3 regions of the Mesorhizobium sp. CNPSo 4688 genome follow, and region 1 is predicted to be linked to each of the others. Evidence: predicted binding sites of a transcription regulator. Region 1 holds the regulator's gene; each other region holds the start of a gene.
What was found. Region 1 encodes LexA, which represses DNA repair genes until DNA is damaged. Its sites were predicted from a motif close to TGTTCNNNNTGTGTTCNG; they were not measured.
Positions count from the first base shown of each region.

Region 2: AC04SH_RS07580 (YifB family Mg chelatase-like AAA ATPase) is a predicted target of LexA. The motif match lies at 2,591-2,608, and genes of this name have one in related genera.
Region 3: uvrA (excinuclease ABC subunit UvrA) is a predicted target of LexA. The motif match lies at 1,784-1,801, and genes of this name have one in related genera.

Region 1 covers NZ_JBWLUY010000001.1:193,628-198,205, forward strand. The annotation lists gene trpD (anthranilate phosphoribosyltransferase) at 1-55, shown strand, start outside; gene trpC (indole-3-glycerol phosphate synthase TrpC) at 60-872, shown strand; gene moaC (cyclic pyranopterin monophosphate synthase MoaC) at 875-1,357, shown strand; gene AC04SH_RS01060 (molybdopterin molybdotransferase MoeA) at 1,357-2,562, shown strand; gene lexA (transcriptional repressor LexA) at 2,680-3,432, shown strand; gene AC04SH_RS01070 (ComEC/Rec2 family competence protein) at 3,426-4,578, opposite strand, start outside.
Region 2 covers NZ_JBWLUY010000003.1:390,238-394,815, reverse strand. The annotation lists gene AC04SH_RS07585 (malate synthase G) at 1-928, shown strand, start outside; gene AC04SH_RS07580 (YifB family Mg chelatase-like AAA ATPase) at 964-2,496, opposite strand; gene AC04SH_RS07575 (Ig-like domain-containing protein) at 2,787-4,292, shown strand; gene gshB (glutathione synthase) at 4,399-4,578, opposite strand, start outside.
Region 3 covers NZ_JBWLUY010000001.1:321,468-326,045, forward strand. The annotation lists gene AC04SH_RS01700 (SRPBCC family protein) at 1-210, shown strand, start outside; gene AC04SH_RS01705 (ATP-dependent Clp protease proteolytic subunit) at 239-847, shown strand; gene AC04SH_RS01710 (hypothetical protein) at 958-1,215, shown strand; gene uvrA (excinuclease ABC subunit UvrA) at 1,952-4,578, shown strand, end outside.

The sequences.
Region 1 (4,578 bases):
CAGCGGCCGGGCGCTAGGCGTGCTCGACAGGCTGGTCGAGATTTCGAACGGATAGGCCCGTGGCTGACATTCTGCGCAAGATCGAGGCCTACAAGCGCGACGAGATCGCGGCGGCAAAGGCGCTGATACCGCTGGCCGAGATCAAGGCACGGGCCAAGGACGCCGACGCGCCGCGCGGCTTTCTCGCGGCGCTCGAGGCGAAGCGCCGATCCGGCAACTTTGCCCTGATCGCCGAAATCAAGAAGGCGAGCCCTTCCAAAGGGTTGATCCGTGCCGATTTCGACCCGCCAGCGCTGGCGCAGGCCTATGAGAAAGGCGGCGCTGCCTGTCTTTCGGTGCTGACCGATGCGCCGTCTTTCCAGGGCGCGCCGGAATTTCTAACCAACGCCCGCAAGGCGGTGTCGCTGCCCGCGCTGCGCAAGGATTTCCTGTTTGACCCCTACCAGGTCTACGAGGCCCGCGCCTGGGGCGCCGACGCCATCCTGATCATCATAGCCAGCGTCGACGATGCCTTGGCGAGCGAATTGGAAGCGACCGCATTCGAACTCGGCATGGATGCGCTGATCGAGGTGCATGACGAAGCCGAGACCGAGCGCGCGGTAAAACTCTCGTCGCGGCTGATCGGCATCAATAACCGCAATCTTAGAACGTTCGAAACCAGCCTGGAAACCTCCGAGCGGCTGGCGTCGATGGTGCCGGGCGACCGCTTGCTGGTCAGCGAGAGCGGTATTTTCACCCATGACGACTGCCTCAGGATGCAAAAGGCCGGCATCGAAACCTTCCTTGTCGGCGAAAGCCTGATGCGGCAAGAGGATGTGGCGGCGGCAACGCGCCTGCTTCTGACGGGCAAGACGCCGGCAGAGGCCGTCTGAGGATGCCAGCCGCCCTCACCCATCTCGGCGCCAAGGGCGAGGCCAACATGGTCGATGTCGGCGACAAGGCGGAGACGACGCGCACGGCGATTGCCGAGGGTTTTGTCTCGATGCAGCCGGAAACCCTGAAAATGATCCTCGACGGCGACGCCAAGAAGGGCGATGTGCTGGGCACAGCGCGCATCGCCGGCATCATGGCAGCCAAGAAGACGCATGAGCTGATCCCGCTCTGCCATCCGCTGCTGTTGACCAAGGTGTCGGTCGACATCGAGCCGGACGCGGCGCTGCCCGGCCTCAGGGTCACCGCGCTCGCCCGCGTCACCGGCAAGACCGGGGTCGAAATGGAAGCGCTGACCGCAGCCTCGGTGGCATGCCTGACTATTTACGACATGGCTAAGGCGGCCGATCGCGCCATGGTGATTTCCGGCATAAGGCTTGTGGAAAAGACCGGCGGTAAGTCCGGCGACTACAAGGCGGGCGCCTGATGGCGCTTGTCCCGGTCGCCGAGGCGCTGGAGCGCCTGCTGGACGGCGCTGCGGCGCTGCCGGCCGAGAGCGTCGCGCTGGCGGATGCGGCCGACCGGGTGCTGGCGGAGCCTGTCGTGGCGCTACGCACCCAGCCGCCTTTCAACGCGTCCGCCATGGACGGCTATGCCGCGCGGGCGCAGGATGTGGCATCCGCCCCGGCGCGGCTTTCGGTGATCGGCATGGCCCCGGCCGGACGCGGCTTTGACGGCTCTGTCGGCAGGGCGGAGGCTGTCCGCATTTTCACCGGCGCGCCGGTGCCCGAAGGTGCCGACACGATCGTCATCCAGGAGAATGTCCGCGACCTTGGCAATGGCCATATCGAGGTCACCGAGCCGACCGCGAAAGACCGTAACATCCGCCGCCGTGGACTGGATTTCTCGCAAGGCGACCTGCTCCTGCAAAAAGGTCGCGTGCTCGATCCGGCCGCATTGTCGCTTGCGGCGTCGGCCAATCATCCGAGGCTCAACGTCGTGCGCCGGCCTCTGGTCGCGATCATCGCCACCGGCGACGAATTGCTGCCGCCGGGGCGTGACCCCGGTCCGGATCAGATTATCTCCTCCAACGCTTACGGTGTTGTGGCCGCCGCGCAGTCTGTCGGCGCCAAAGCGCTTGATCTCGGCATCGCGGCAGATCGCAAGGCCGACATAGCGGCGCTGGTGCGCAAGGCTGTCGCGGCAAAGGCCGACGTTATCGTGACGCTCGGCGGCGCCTCGGTCGGCGACCACGACCTCGTGCACGACGTGTTGACCGGCGAAGGCATGAAGCTCGATTTCTGGAAGCTCGCCATGCGCCCGGGCAAGCCGCTGATGTTCGGGCGTCTCGGCGATATCAGGTGCATCGGCCTGCCCGGCAATCCGGTGGCGAGCCTGGTCTGTTCGCAGCTGTTCCTGAAGCCGCTGTTGGCGCAGCTCGGCGGCCGCGTCCATCGGCAGGACATTCGCCCGGCGCAACTTGGCGCCGCGATGCCGGCCAACGATCTCAGGCAAGACTATGTGCGCGCCGTGGTCCGGGATGAAGCCGGCGCACTGGTGGCAACGCCATTCGGCATCCAGGATTCCTCGATGCTGAGAATGCTGGCCGACGCCAACGGCTTGATCGTGCGCGAGCCCTTCGCTCCGGCCTCAGCCGCGGGTGCGGCCTGCAGCGTGCTGATGTTACGCTGAACAAAACGTCAACACATTCATTAAACTTTAAAAGGTTGCGGAACACAACTGGAACAGATAGTGTTTGTTCTGGGTTTGTTTTTTCCGATTCTGGTTTCAGAACCCGTGGGGGCCGCGATGCTGACGCGCAAACAACATGAACTCCTGATGTTCATCCATGAACGCCTGAAGGAGAGCGGAATCCCGCCGTCTTTCGACGAGATGAAGGAGGCGCTCGACCTTGCCTCGAAGTCCGGTATCCATCGCCTGATCACGGCGCTGGAGGAGCGCGGCTTCATTCGCCGGCTGCCGAACCGGGCTCGAGCACTGGAAGTGCTGCGGCTGCCCGACTCGATCGCGCCCGGCCTCAACGCGGCGAAGAAGTTTTCGCCGAGCGTCATCCAGGGCAGTCTCGGTCAAGGCGGTCAGGGGCAAGGCGGTCTCGGCCGCCAGATCAAGCCGGCCTCCTCTTCTCGTTCGATGTCGGCCGGCAATGACGACGCGGTTTCCGCGGTGTCGATCCCGGTGATGGGCCGCATCGCCGCCGGTGTGCCGATCGACGCCATCCAGCACCAGACCCATTCGATCTCGGTGCCGCCGGACATGATTATGGGCGGCGAACACTACGCGCTCGAGGTCAAGGGTGACTCGATGATCGAGGCCGGCATTTTCGACGGCGACACGGTGATCATCCGCAATGCCGATACGGCGAGCCCCGGCGAGATCGTGGTGGCGCTGGTCGATGAAGAGGAAGCGACGCTGAAGCGCTTCCGCCGCAAGGGCGCCTCGATCGCGCTGGAAGCCGCCAACCCGGCCTACGAAACCCGCATCTTCGGGCCGGACAGGGTCAAGGTGCAGGGCAAGCTGGTTGGGCTGATCAGGCGCTACTGAGCCGGTTTAGGTTTGTACTTCTCGGGCTGCTTATAAGGCGGCATTCCACGCGCTTCGCGTGAGAAGCGGCGTTGCTCGTGCCAGGGACGATAGGGCTTGTCGACGGCGAAGCGGATGGTTGGCGCTGTCGCGGCCGATTGTGGGTCGAAGAAGACGGCGGCACTACCATCGCGGGCAAGTTGCTTCTTGGTCACGACCAGCACCAGCGGGTCGCGGCACGGATTGTAGGCGGTGGCGTCGTCGATGACGATCAGGCTCGCGAAAGCGCAGGCTGGCCGCGCTGTGTTGCGGTCTTTTGCCAGCGCGATGATGGCTCCGGCGGGGTGCCGGGCAATGCAGAGATTGCCTGTGCAATAGAAGGGCGAGCCTGGCGGCAAGTCGAGTGGCTCTAGATCGAACCGCGTGTCCGTTGCCTCGAAAATCTCAGGCGGGATAATGGTTTCGGCTCTCAATGCCCGTTTCCAATTATCGGTGGTGAATTCGTTCGAGCGTTCCCGGTTGAGCGCGAGTTCGCCGCCGCCGATTGGCAATGCCACCAGATGCGCATCCTCCGAGATAAGCACATCGGGCGTGCGCACCTGCGGCACAGTCAACAGGCCGGCCAGCGCGAAAGGCACGGCCGCCAGCCTCAGCCAGGTGGTGGCCATGGTGGCGATGACGAGGGCGACCGCTACCAGCAGCACCGAGCGGATTGAGATCAGCCCGACGGCATCGACCGGCGAACGCTGAGAAATCCAGGCGGAGATGGCGATCATCGCCGTCAGCCCCTTGCCCATGACATAGAGGAACGGCCCATCGGCGCCGAACGGCATGGCCAGCGCGCTGAGCACCGCAAACGGCATGACGACCAGCGAGACGATCGGCATCACCGCCAGATTGGCGAGCAGGCTGAGTGGCGACACGCGCTGAAAATGCCAGATGGCAAACAGCAAAGTGGCGCTGCCTGCGATGATCGATGTCATGGCGAGACCGCCCATGGCCAGCACGAATTTTCGCGACAGGAAGCCGACGAACGAGCGCCTTGCGGGCGGCGTTCTCACCTTGTCGGCGCGGTAGTCAGCCCAGCCGGCATAGGCGCCGACAAGGGCGGCAGTAGCCGCAAACGACATCTGGAAGCTCGGGCCGACGACCTCGTGCGGCGACATC
Region 2 (4,578 bases), on a different contig from region 1:
AGCGCTGCTCGGCATGGCCAAAAACACCATCAAGATGGGCATCATGGACGAGGAGCGGCGCACCACCGTCAACCTGAAGGAGGCGATCCGCGCGGCCAGGGAGCGCGTCGTGTTCATCAACACCGGCTTCCTCGACCGCACCGGCGACGAGATCCACACCTCGATGGAGGCCGGGCCGATGATCCGCAAGGGCGACATGAAGCAGGCCGCCTGGATTTCCGCCTATGAGGCCTGGAATGTCGATACGGGCTTGGAATGCGGTCTGGCCGGCCACGCCCAGATCGGCAAGGGCATGTGGGCGATGCCCGATCTGATGGCGGCGATGCTAGAACAGAAGATCGCCCATCCCAAGGCCGGCGCCAACACCGCCTGGGTGCCGTCGCCGACCGCTGCCACGCTGCACGCTACCCATTACCACAAGGTCGATGTCCATGCCGTCCAGGCTGCGCTGAAGAGCCGGCCCAAGGCGAAGCTCGACGACATATTGTCGGTGCCGGTGGCGGTGCGTCCGAACTGGACGCCGGATGAAATCCAGCGCGAGCTCGACAACAATGCGCAAGGCATTCTGGGTTATGTCGTGCGCTGGATCGACCAGGGCGTCGGCTGCTCCAAGGTGCCGGATATCAACGATGTCGGCCTGATGGAAGACCGCGCCACGCTACGCATCTCCTCGCAGCACATCGCCAACTGGCTGCATCACAAGGTCTGCTCGCAGATTCAGGTGATGGATTCGCTGCGCCGCATGGCGGCCATCGTCGATTTGCAAAATGTCGGCGATCCCCTCTACCGGCCGATGGCCGCCGACTTCGACGGTTCTATCGCCTTCCAGGCCGCCTGCGACCTGGTGTTCAAGGGCCGCGAACAGCCGAATGGATATACCGAGCCGGTGCTGCACGCGCGGCGGCTGGAGCTGAAGGGGAAGGCTTGAGCGCCAGCGTCCCCCTCCCCTCAAGAGGGAGGGATCTACGCCGCCTGCGCCACCCGCTCCGACATCATGCGATAGGAAATCGCCTCGGCCAGGTGGATGCGGCCGACGGTCTCGCTGGCGTCGAGGTCGGCCAGCGTGCGCGCCACTTTCAGCACGCGGTGATAGGCGCGCGCGGAAAAGCCGAGCTTTTCGCTGGCGTCTCTCAGCAGCGAGAGGCCGGCTGCATCCGGCACGGCGATGTCTTCGATGATCGAGGGCGAGCAATGCGCATTGGTCGTCGCGCTGGTGACGCCGAGCCGTTCGAAGCGCTCGCGCTGGATGGTGCGCGCACGGGCCACGCGCTGGGCTACGGCGGCGCTCTTTTCCGCCCGATCCGGCCGGATCAGATCGGCGGCCGAGACCGCCGGCACCTCGATCCTGAGGTCGATGCGGTCGAGCAGTGGGCCGGAAATGCGCGCCTGGTAGTCGGTGCGGCAGCGCTCGCCGCGCAGGCAGCGATAGCCCGGTTCGCCGGCCATGCCGCAGCGGCACGGGTTCATCGCCGCCACCAGCTGGATGCGCGCCGGATAGGTGACGCGGTGGTTGGCGCGCGCGATCATGCAGTCGCCGGTCTCCAGCGGCTGGCGCAGCGCATCCAGCGTCTGCGGTGAAAATTCGGGAAATTCGTCGAGGAACAGCACGCCGTGATGGGCAAGCGAGACCTCTCCCGGCCGCACCCGCAAGCCGCCGCCAACCATCGCCGCCATCGAGGCCGAATGGTGCGGAGCGCGGAACGGCCGCCGGTCGGTGAGCTTGCCTTCGCCGAGCTCGCCCGCCACCGAGGCGATCATCGAGACTTCCAAGAGTTCCTTCGGCGCCAGCGGCGGCAGGATCGACGGCAGCCTTTGCGCCAGCATCGATTTTCCCGAGCCTGGCGGGCCGACCATCAGCAGATTGTGGCCGCCGGCGGCCGCCACTTCCAGCGCCCGCTTGGCGCTCTCCTGGCCCTTGATGTCGCAGAGGTCGGGCAGGTCGCGCGCCGAGACATGGATGCCGGGCTCGGGCCGCGACAGCACCTGCGTGCCGCGAAAATGATTGGCAATCGCAATCAGGCTGCGCGGCGCCAATATGTCGAAATCCTTGCCGGCCCATGCTGCTTCCGGCCCACAGCCGAACGGGCAGATCAGCCCCTTTCCCTCGGCATTGGCGCCGATCGCCGCCGGCAGCGCGCCGGCCACCGCGGCAATGGTGCCGTCGAGCGACAATTCGCCGAGCACGACATAGGAGGCCAGCATGTCGCCCGGAATGGCGCCGAGTGCGGCCATCAGGCCGAGCGCGATCGGCAGGTCGTAATGGCTGCCTTCCTTGGGCAGATCGGCCGGGGCTAGATTGATCGTGACCTTTTTCGACGGCATCGACAGGCCCGACGCATGCAGTGCCGCCTGCACCCGCTCGCGGCTCTCGGCCACCGCCTTGTCGGGCAGGCCGACAATGTGCATGCCGACCTTGCCCGGCGCGATCATCACCTGGACATCGACCGGCACGGCTTCAATGCCCTGGAAAGCAACCGTGCGAACCCGCGCCACCATTTGTTCAAGCCCCCGGATACCGGTTCGCTCGGGTCTTTCTGATCAGACTGCGAGCGATGTCGGCCCAAGACAACCATAGATTTCAGCCCAAGGCAAGAACATTACAGGAACATGCAAGTGTCGCCGTACTTCCGGCACCATACGATGCCGACGCCTGCCTTCGCCCGAGACAGAATTAACCACAAAGGCGCGTCGCGGTTGGGTGTCACCGATCCGACTCGCATACTATGGTATGGTTGGGATCGGGGGACATCCGCAGCGCGTCCAGGCGCCAAAGCGAGGAAAACAGGATGCCGACCTTAAGCAATGGCAGTCAGCTCACCGTATGGGAAGAACCCGACTATCCCAATCCAAGCCCAGACGCGGTGCTTTTCAGCATCACGGAACCCGATGGCGACGTGATCGGGCCGATAGGGGCAAAGCCCGATTTCCCGTTCGGCGGCATTGACGTGGCTTCGGTCGATGTCTTCGACGGCTTCTTCACCATCACCAGCTTCACCAACGAAGGCAGGACCGAGACCTGGACGTCGGTCGAAACGCAGGTCTTCGACAATGACGGCAATCTTCTCCGCACTTTGTCCGACCAGGCAGCCTACCTGTCGGCCCGGATCGTCTCGGTCAACGCCGACAGCCCCAACACCATCACCGTCACCTGGATCGGGGCGAACGAGTATTTCGGCGGCGAAAACACCCAATACGGCCAGCACCAGATCATCCTGGAGGGAGGCACGCTGCAGCCCGACACGTTCGTCAATCATGCGCCCACGGTTGCCAATCTGAATGTGTCGGTTTCGCAGGGGGAATTTCTCGACGACATCAAATTCAGCGCCGCCGATGCCGACTATGATCTCCTGAGCTTTGTCGTCGTCGATGGGCCGGACCACGGCACCTTTGAGCAAAGCACGCGTTTCGACGGCAACCACTATCCGTTTCACCAGGGTCACTATGGCAACAGCCTGCACTATCATGCCGACTTTCTGAACGGCAATCTGTTCGACTACACACCCGAGGCGGGCTTCGTCGGCACTGACAGCTTCACGGTTTACGCCACGGACGGCCAGGGCAACAGCAATCTGGCGACGATTACGATCACGGTTGCTCCACCGGCCGAATCCATCGCGCTGACCGACGCCGCGAACACAGTGAACTATGGAGCCCATGATCGTGCCGCGCTCGTCACCGCGCTAGGCGGCAGCGACCGTGTCATCGGCACGTCGTTCAACGATACGCTCGATGGCGGCGCCGGCAACGACCAGCTGTTCGGCGGCACCGGGGCCGACACCCTCATCGGTGGCGCGGGCACGGATTGGCTGAAGGGCGGCGCCGGCAATGATGTCATAAGCGGCGGCGCGGGCACGGACGGCATCCGTGGCGATGAGGGCGACGATGCCCTTGATGGCGGCGCCGGCTCCGACGACCTGCGTGGCGGTGCTGGCGATGACATCCTCAATGGCGGTGCCGGCGGCGACCGGCTGGCCGGCGGCGAGGGCAGGGACGTCTTCGTGTTCGACTCCCTTGGACCGGCGAACTGCGACAGGATCGAAGACTTCGATGCGCAGGATGATATGATCCGCCTGGACAGCTCCGTGTTTGTCGGGCTGCAGGCCGGCCCGCTTTTCGCGGCAGTCTTCGCGATAGGTGACAAAGCCGTCGATGACAGCGACCACATCCTTTACAACGACGTGACTGGCGACCTGCTGTTCGATGTGGACGGGGTTGGCGGCGCGGCGGCTGTCAAGTTTGCCGCCGTCGACCCGGGCACCTGGGTCACCGCGGACGATTTCCTGGTGTTCTAGGGCGTTTCACCGTTTCACGGAAACGGCGAACCGCTCTATCTCTTTGTTTTTACATGAATGCTCAGGAAAAGCGCTGCGCGCTTTTCCCCCTTTCCGGGCATTGCAGCTAGTGCCGCTTGCCTTCCACCGCGTCCCAGAACAGGCTCGCAATGTCGGCGCCGCCAAAACGTTGCACTTCGCGCACGCCGGTCGGCGAGGTCACGTTGATCTCGGTCATGTAGTCGCCGATCACGTCGATGCCGACGAGGATGAAGCCGCGCTCTTTCAGCGACGGTCCGATGCGGGC
Region 3 (4,578 bases), 130 kb from region 1:
GCCAATGGGTTGGACAGCATCGTCACCTTCACGCTCGCCCGCACCGTCTCAGGCGGTACGCATTTGCGCATCGTCCATGATGGGTTTGTGCAGGCGGCCACGCCCGCGGTGGCGATGGCGAGCGCCGGTTGCCGGCTTTCGCTCGGTGCTTACAAGCTCAAACCGCCCATGGCCGCGAATACGCCACGCCTGTTGCTGCGCGCCGCCTGAGCCCAAGAAAACAAACGGAGACAATGAGATGAGCGGCTTTGCCAATCTGGTGCCGATGGTGATCGAGCAATCGAGCCGCGGCGAACGCGCCTTCGACATTTTCTCGCGGCTGCTGCGCGAGCGCATCATCTTCATCAATGGCGAGATCAATGACGGCATGTCGGCACTGGTCTGCGCCCAGCTTCTGTCGCTGGAATCGGACAATCCCGACAAGGAGATCTCGCTCTACATCAACTCGCCGGGCGGCGTGGTGACCAGCGGCTTCGCCATCTACGACACGATGCAATATGTCAGTTGCCCGGTGTCGACCGTGTGCATGGGCTTTGCCGCCTCGATGGCTTCATTCCTGCTGATGGCGGGAACGCCCGGCCGGCGCATCGCGCTGCCAAACGCCAGCATCGTGCTGCATCAGCCCCTGGGTGGCTTCCAGGGCCAGGCCTCCGACATCCAGCGCCACGCCGAAGGCATTTTGCGCACCAAGCGGCAGATGACCGAGCTCTACGCGCAGCATTGCGGCCGCACCTATGAAGATGTCGAACGCACGCTCGACCGCGATTTCTTCATGACCGCGCGCGAAGCCAAGGATTGGGGCCTCGTCGACCATGTCTTCGACACCCGCAAGCAGGCGGCGGCCTGATCGCCGGATTGAACGCGCGCCGGCGTCGCGTCAATTTCGACGCCGCCGGTCTGGTCTCGCATTGAGCGCGAAACTATAGTCCTGCAATGCGCCACTGCCTGAGCAGACTGATGACAGCCATTGCGATCACCGCCGTGACCGCGAGCGCGGCACTTGCCGGGGACAGCACGTCCCAGTCGCCGAAAGGCGCCTTGCCCGGCGTGACCAGCGACTATCGCATCGCCCAGCCGGCGCCGCAGCCCGAGCCGGACGACGCGCTGCCCGCCGGCGAGAACGGAACATTCAAGATCGGCAATACCGATGTCCGGATTTCCGGCAGCATCACCGTCGATATGGCTACAGGCGGGATCAAGCCGCCGCGCCGGTAGGATTAAGGCTCCATTTCATAACTGAGCGCCCCTCGCGGCCGGCCGAATAAAAGAGCAGCCCCGCCGTTGCTTCCGCAAACGGTCGGGGCTTTTTTTGGATTCCAGATCCAACTTGCCGGTAGTGTTATACCGACTTTTGTCTCGGATGCTTCGCGGCATTCAGCCGACGATCCGACTAGCAGTCTCTGATTTTCATGGGATATGGCAGGTCACGGTTTGTCGGGTGGCGAAAACGCTAAACCCTGGCACTTATGCCCGCCGCGGCTCCAACGAGATGTGGAGCCTCAAGGGACTATCCGGTGGCGTCATGCTCCGCTCCTATGTCCGTTGCTACTGTTGTCGTCCGAAGCGCAAATCGCAAAAGCCCGCGGCGTCTCGCAGGCCACCTGTTGGCGGCGAGGCCATCGAAAGACGGCCGGCTTCGTTGACCTCCCGAGACTGCGCCCCTGAGTCGGCGGCGTCAACCTTTGAATAGCCGGTTACCGAAAAATGTGATCGCTGGGAGCTTACGTCAGGGTCAGTTCTTGAAACACCGTTGTCAGGTTTCTGCACAGCTTTGTCAGGAGCGTGTTCGGCCTTTGTTCTTTCCGCTTGCCCCTTCGCGCGAAAGACGGTTAAACGGTTTTGGTCGAGAAGTGTGGCGTCTCTCGACGTGGCGGCAAAAATACCTACATAGGGGATGGCCGGGAAAACCCCGCCGATCCCACTGATACCAGATCTGAGGCGGCGACCGGCGATGGCCGACCATAAATATCTTTCCATTCGCGGTGCACGCGAACACAATCTGAAGAATGTCGATCTCGACCTGCCGCGTGACAGCCTGATCGTCATGACCGGCCTGTCGGGCTCCGGCAAATCGTCGCTCGCCTTCGACACCATCTATGCCGAGGGCCAGCGTCGCTATGTCGAGAGCCTGTCGGCCTACGCGCGCCAGTTCCTCGAAATGATGCAGAAGCCTGATGTCGACCAGATCGACGGCCTGTCACCTGCCATCTCCATCGAACAGAAGACCACGTCGAAGAACCCGCGCTCGACGGTCGGCACTGTTACCGAGATCTACGACTATATGCGCTTGCTGTTTGCGCGCGTCGGCATCCCCTATTCGCCGGCCACCGGCCTGCCGATCGAGAGCCAGACGGTCAGCCAGATGGTCGACCGGGTGCTGGCTGTCGAGGAAGGAACACGCCTGTTCCTGCTGGCGCCGATCGTGCGCGGCCGCAAGGGCGAGTACCGCAAGGAACTGCTGGAGCTGCAGAAAAAGGGCTTTCAACGCGTCAAGGTCGACGGCGTCTTCTACGAAATCGCCGATGTCCCGGCGCTGGACAAGAAGTACAAGCACGACATCGACGTCGTCGTAGACCGCATCGTCGTGCGCGGCGATCTGGCGACACGGCTTGCCGATTCCATCGAAACGGCGCTGAAGCTCGCCGAAGGGCTGGCGGTGGCCGAATTCGCCGACCGGCCGCTCGATGCCAGCCAGACCGGGGAGGACTCGGTCAACAAGTCGAAGAACGAGACGCATGAGCGCATCCTGTTCTCCGAAAAATTCGCCTGCCCGGTGTCCGGCTTCACCATTCCGGAGATCGAGCCGAGGCTGTTCTCGTTCAACAATCCGTTCGGCGCCTGCCCGACCTGCGACGGTCTCGGCAGCCAGCGCGCCATCGACGCCAGCCTGATCGTGCCGGACGAAAACGTCTCGCTGCGCGATGGCGCCGTCAGCCCGTGGGCGAAATCGACCTCGCCCTATTACGCCCAGACGCTGGAAGCGCTGGGCAAGGCCTACGGCTTCAAACTCGGCGACAAATTCAAGGACCTGACCGAAGAGGCCAAGGAAGCCGTCCTGCGCGGCACCGGCGAGCGCGAGGTCACCTTCCAGTATGATGACGGCCTGCGCTCCTACAAAACGACCAAGACGTTCGAAGGCGTCATTCCCAATCTGGAGCGGCGCTGGAAGGAAACCGAATCCGCCTGGATGCGCGAGGAGATCGAGCGCTTCATGTCGGCAACGCCCTGCCCGGTCTGCAAGGGTTACCGGCTGAAGCCGGAAGCGCTGGCGGTGAAGATCGCGGGAAAACACATTGGCGAGGTCACCGAGCAGTCGATCCGCAACGCCGACAAATGGTTCACCGACCTGCCGGCGCAGCTCAACGACAAGCAGAACGAGATCGCGGTCAGGGTGCTCAAGGAAATCCGCGACCGGTTGCGCTTCCTCAACGATGTCGGTCTCGATTATCTAACGCTGTCGCGCAATTCCGGCACGCTGTCGGGCGGCGAGAGCCAGCGCATTCGTCTGGCCTCGCAGATCGGCTCCGGCCTCACCGGCGTGCTCTATGTGCTGGACGAGCCGTCGATCGGCCTGCATCAGCGCGACAATGCCCGCCTGCTCGACACGCTGAAGCATCTGCGCGACATCGGCAACACGGTGATCGTGGTCGAGCATGACGAGGACGCCATCCTGCATGCCGACTATGTCGTCGACATGGGACCCGCCGCCGGCATTCATGGCGGCGAGATCATCGCCCAGGGCACGCCGCAGCAGGTGATGGCCAACCCCAACTCGATCACCGGCAAATATCTGTCGGGCGAATTGGAAGTGGCCACGCCAGGTGTCAGGCGCGAGCCCAAGAAGAACCGCCGGCTGAAGATCGTCGGCGCGCGCGGCAACAATCTGAAGAACGTCACCGCCGAAATCCCGCTCGGCACGTTCACCGCCGTCACCGGCGTGTCGGGCGGCGGCAAGTCGACCTTCCTGATCGAGACTTTGTTCAAGGTGGCGTCACGCCGCATCATGGGCTCGCGCGAGCATCCGGCCGACCATGACCGCATCGAGGGGCTGGAATTCCTCGACAAGGTCATCGACATCGACCAGTCGCCGATCGGACGCACACCACGCTCGAACCCGGCCACCTATACCGGCGCCTTCACGCCGATCCGTGACTGGTTCGCCGGCCTGCCGGAAGCCAAGGCGCGCGGCTATCAGCCGGGGCGCTTCTCGTTCAACGTCAAGGGCGGCCGCTGCGAGGCCTGCCAGGGCGACGGCGTCATCAAGATCGAGATGCACTTTTTGCCCGACGTCTACGTCACCTGCGATGTCTGCCATGGCAAACGCTACAACCGCGAGACGCTCGATGTCGTGTTCAAGGGCAAATCGATCGCCGACGTGCTCGACATGACCGTTGAGGAAGGCGTCGATTTCTTCGCCGCCGTGCCCGGCGTGCGCGACAAGCTCGACACGCTGAAGCAGGTCGGTCTCGGCTACATCCATATCGGCCAGCAGGCGACGACGCTCTCAGGCGGCGAGGCGCAGCGGATAAAACTCGCCAAGGAATTGTCGCGCAAGGCGACCGGCAAGACGCTCTACAT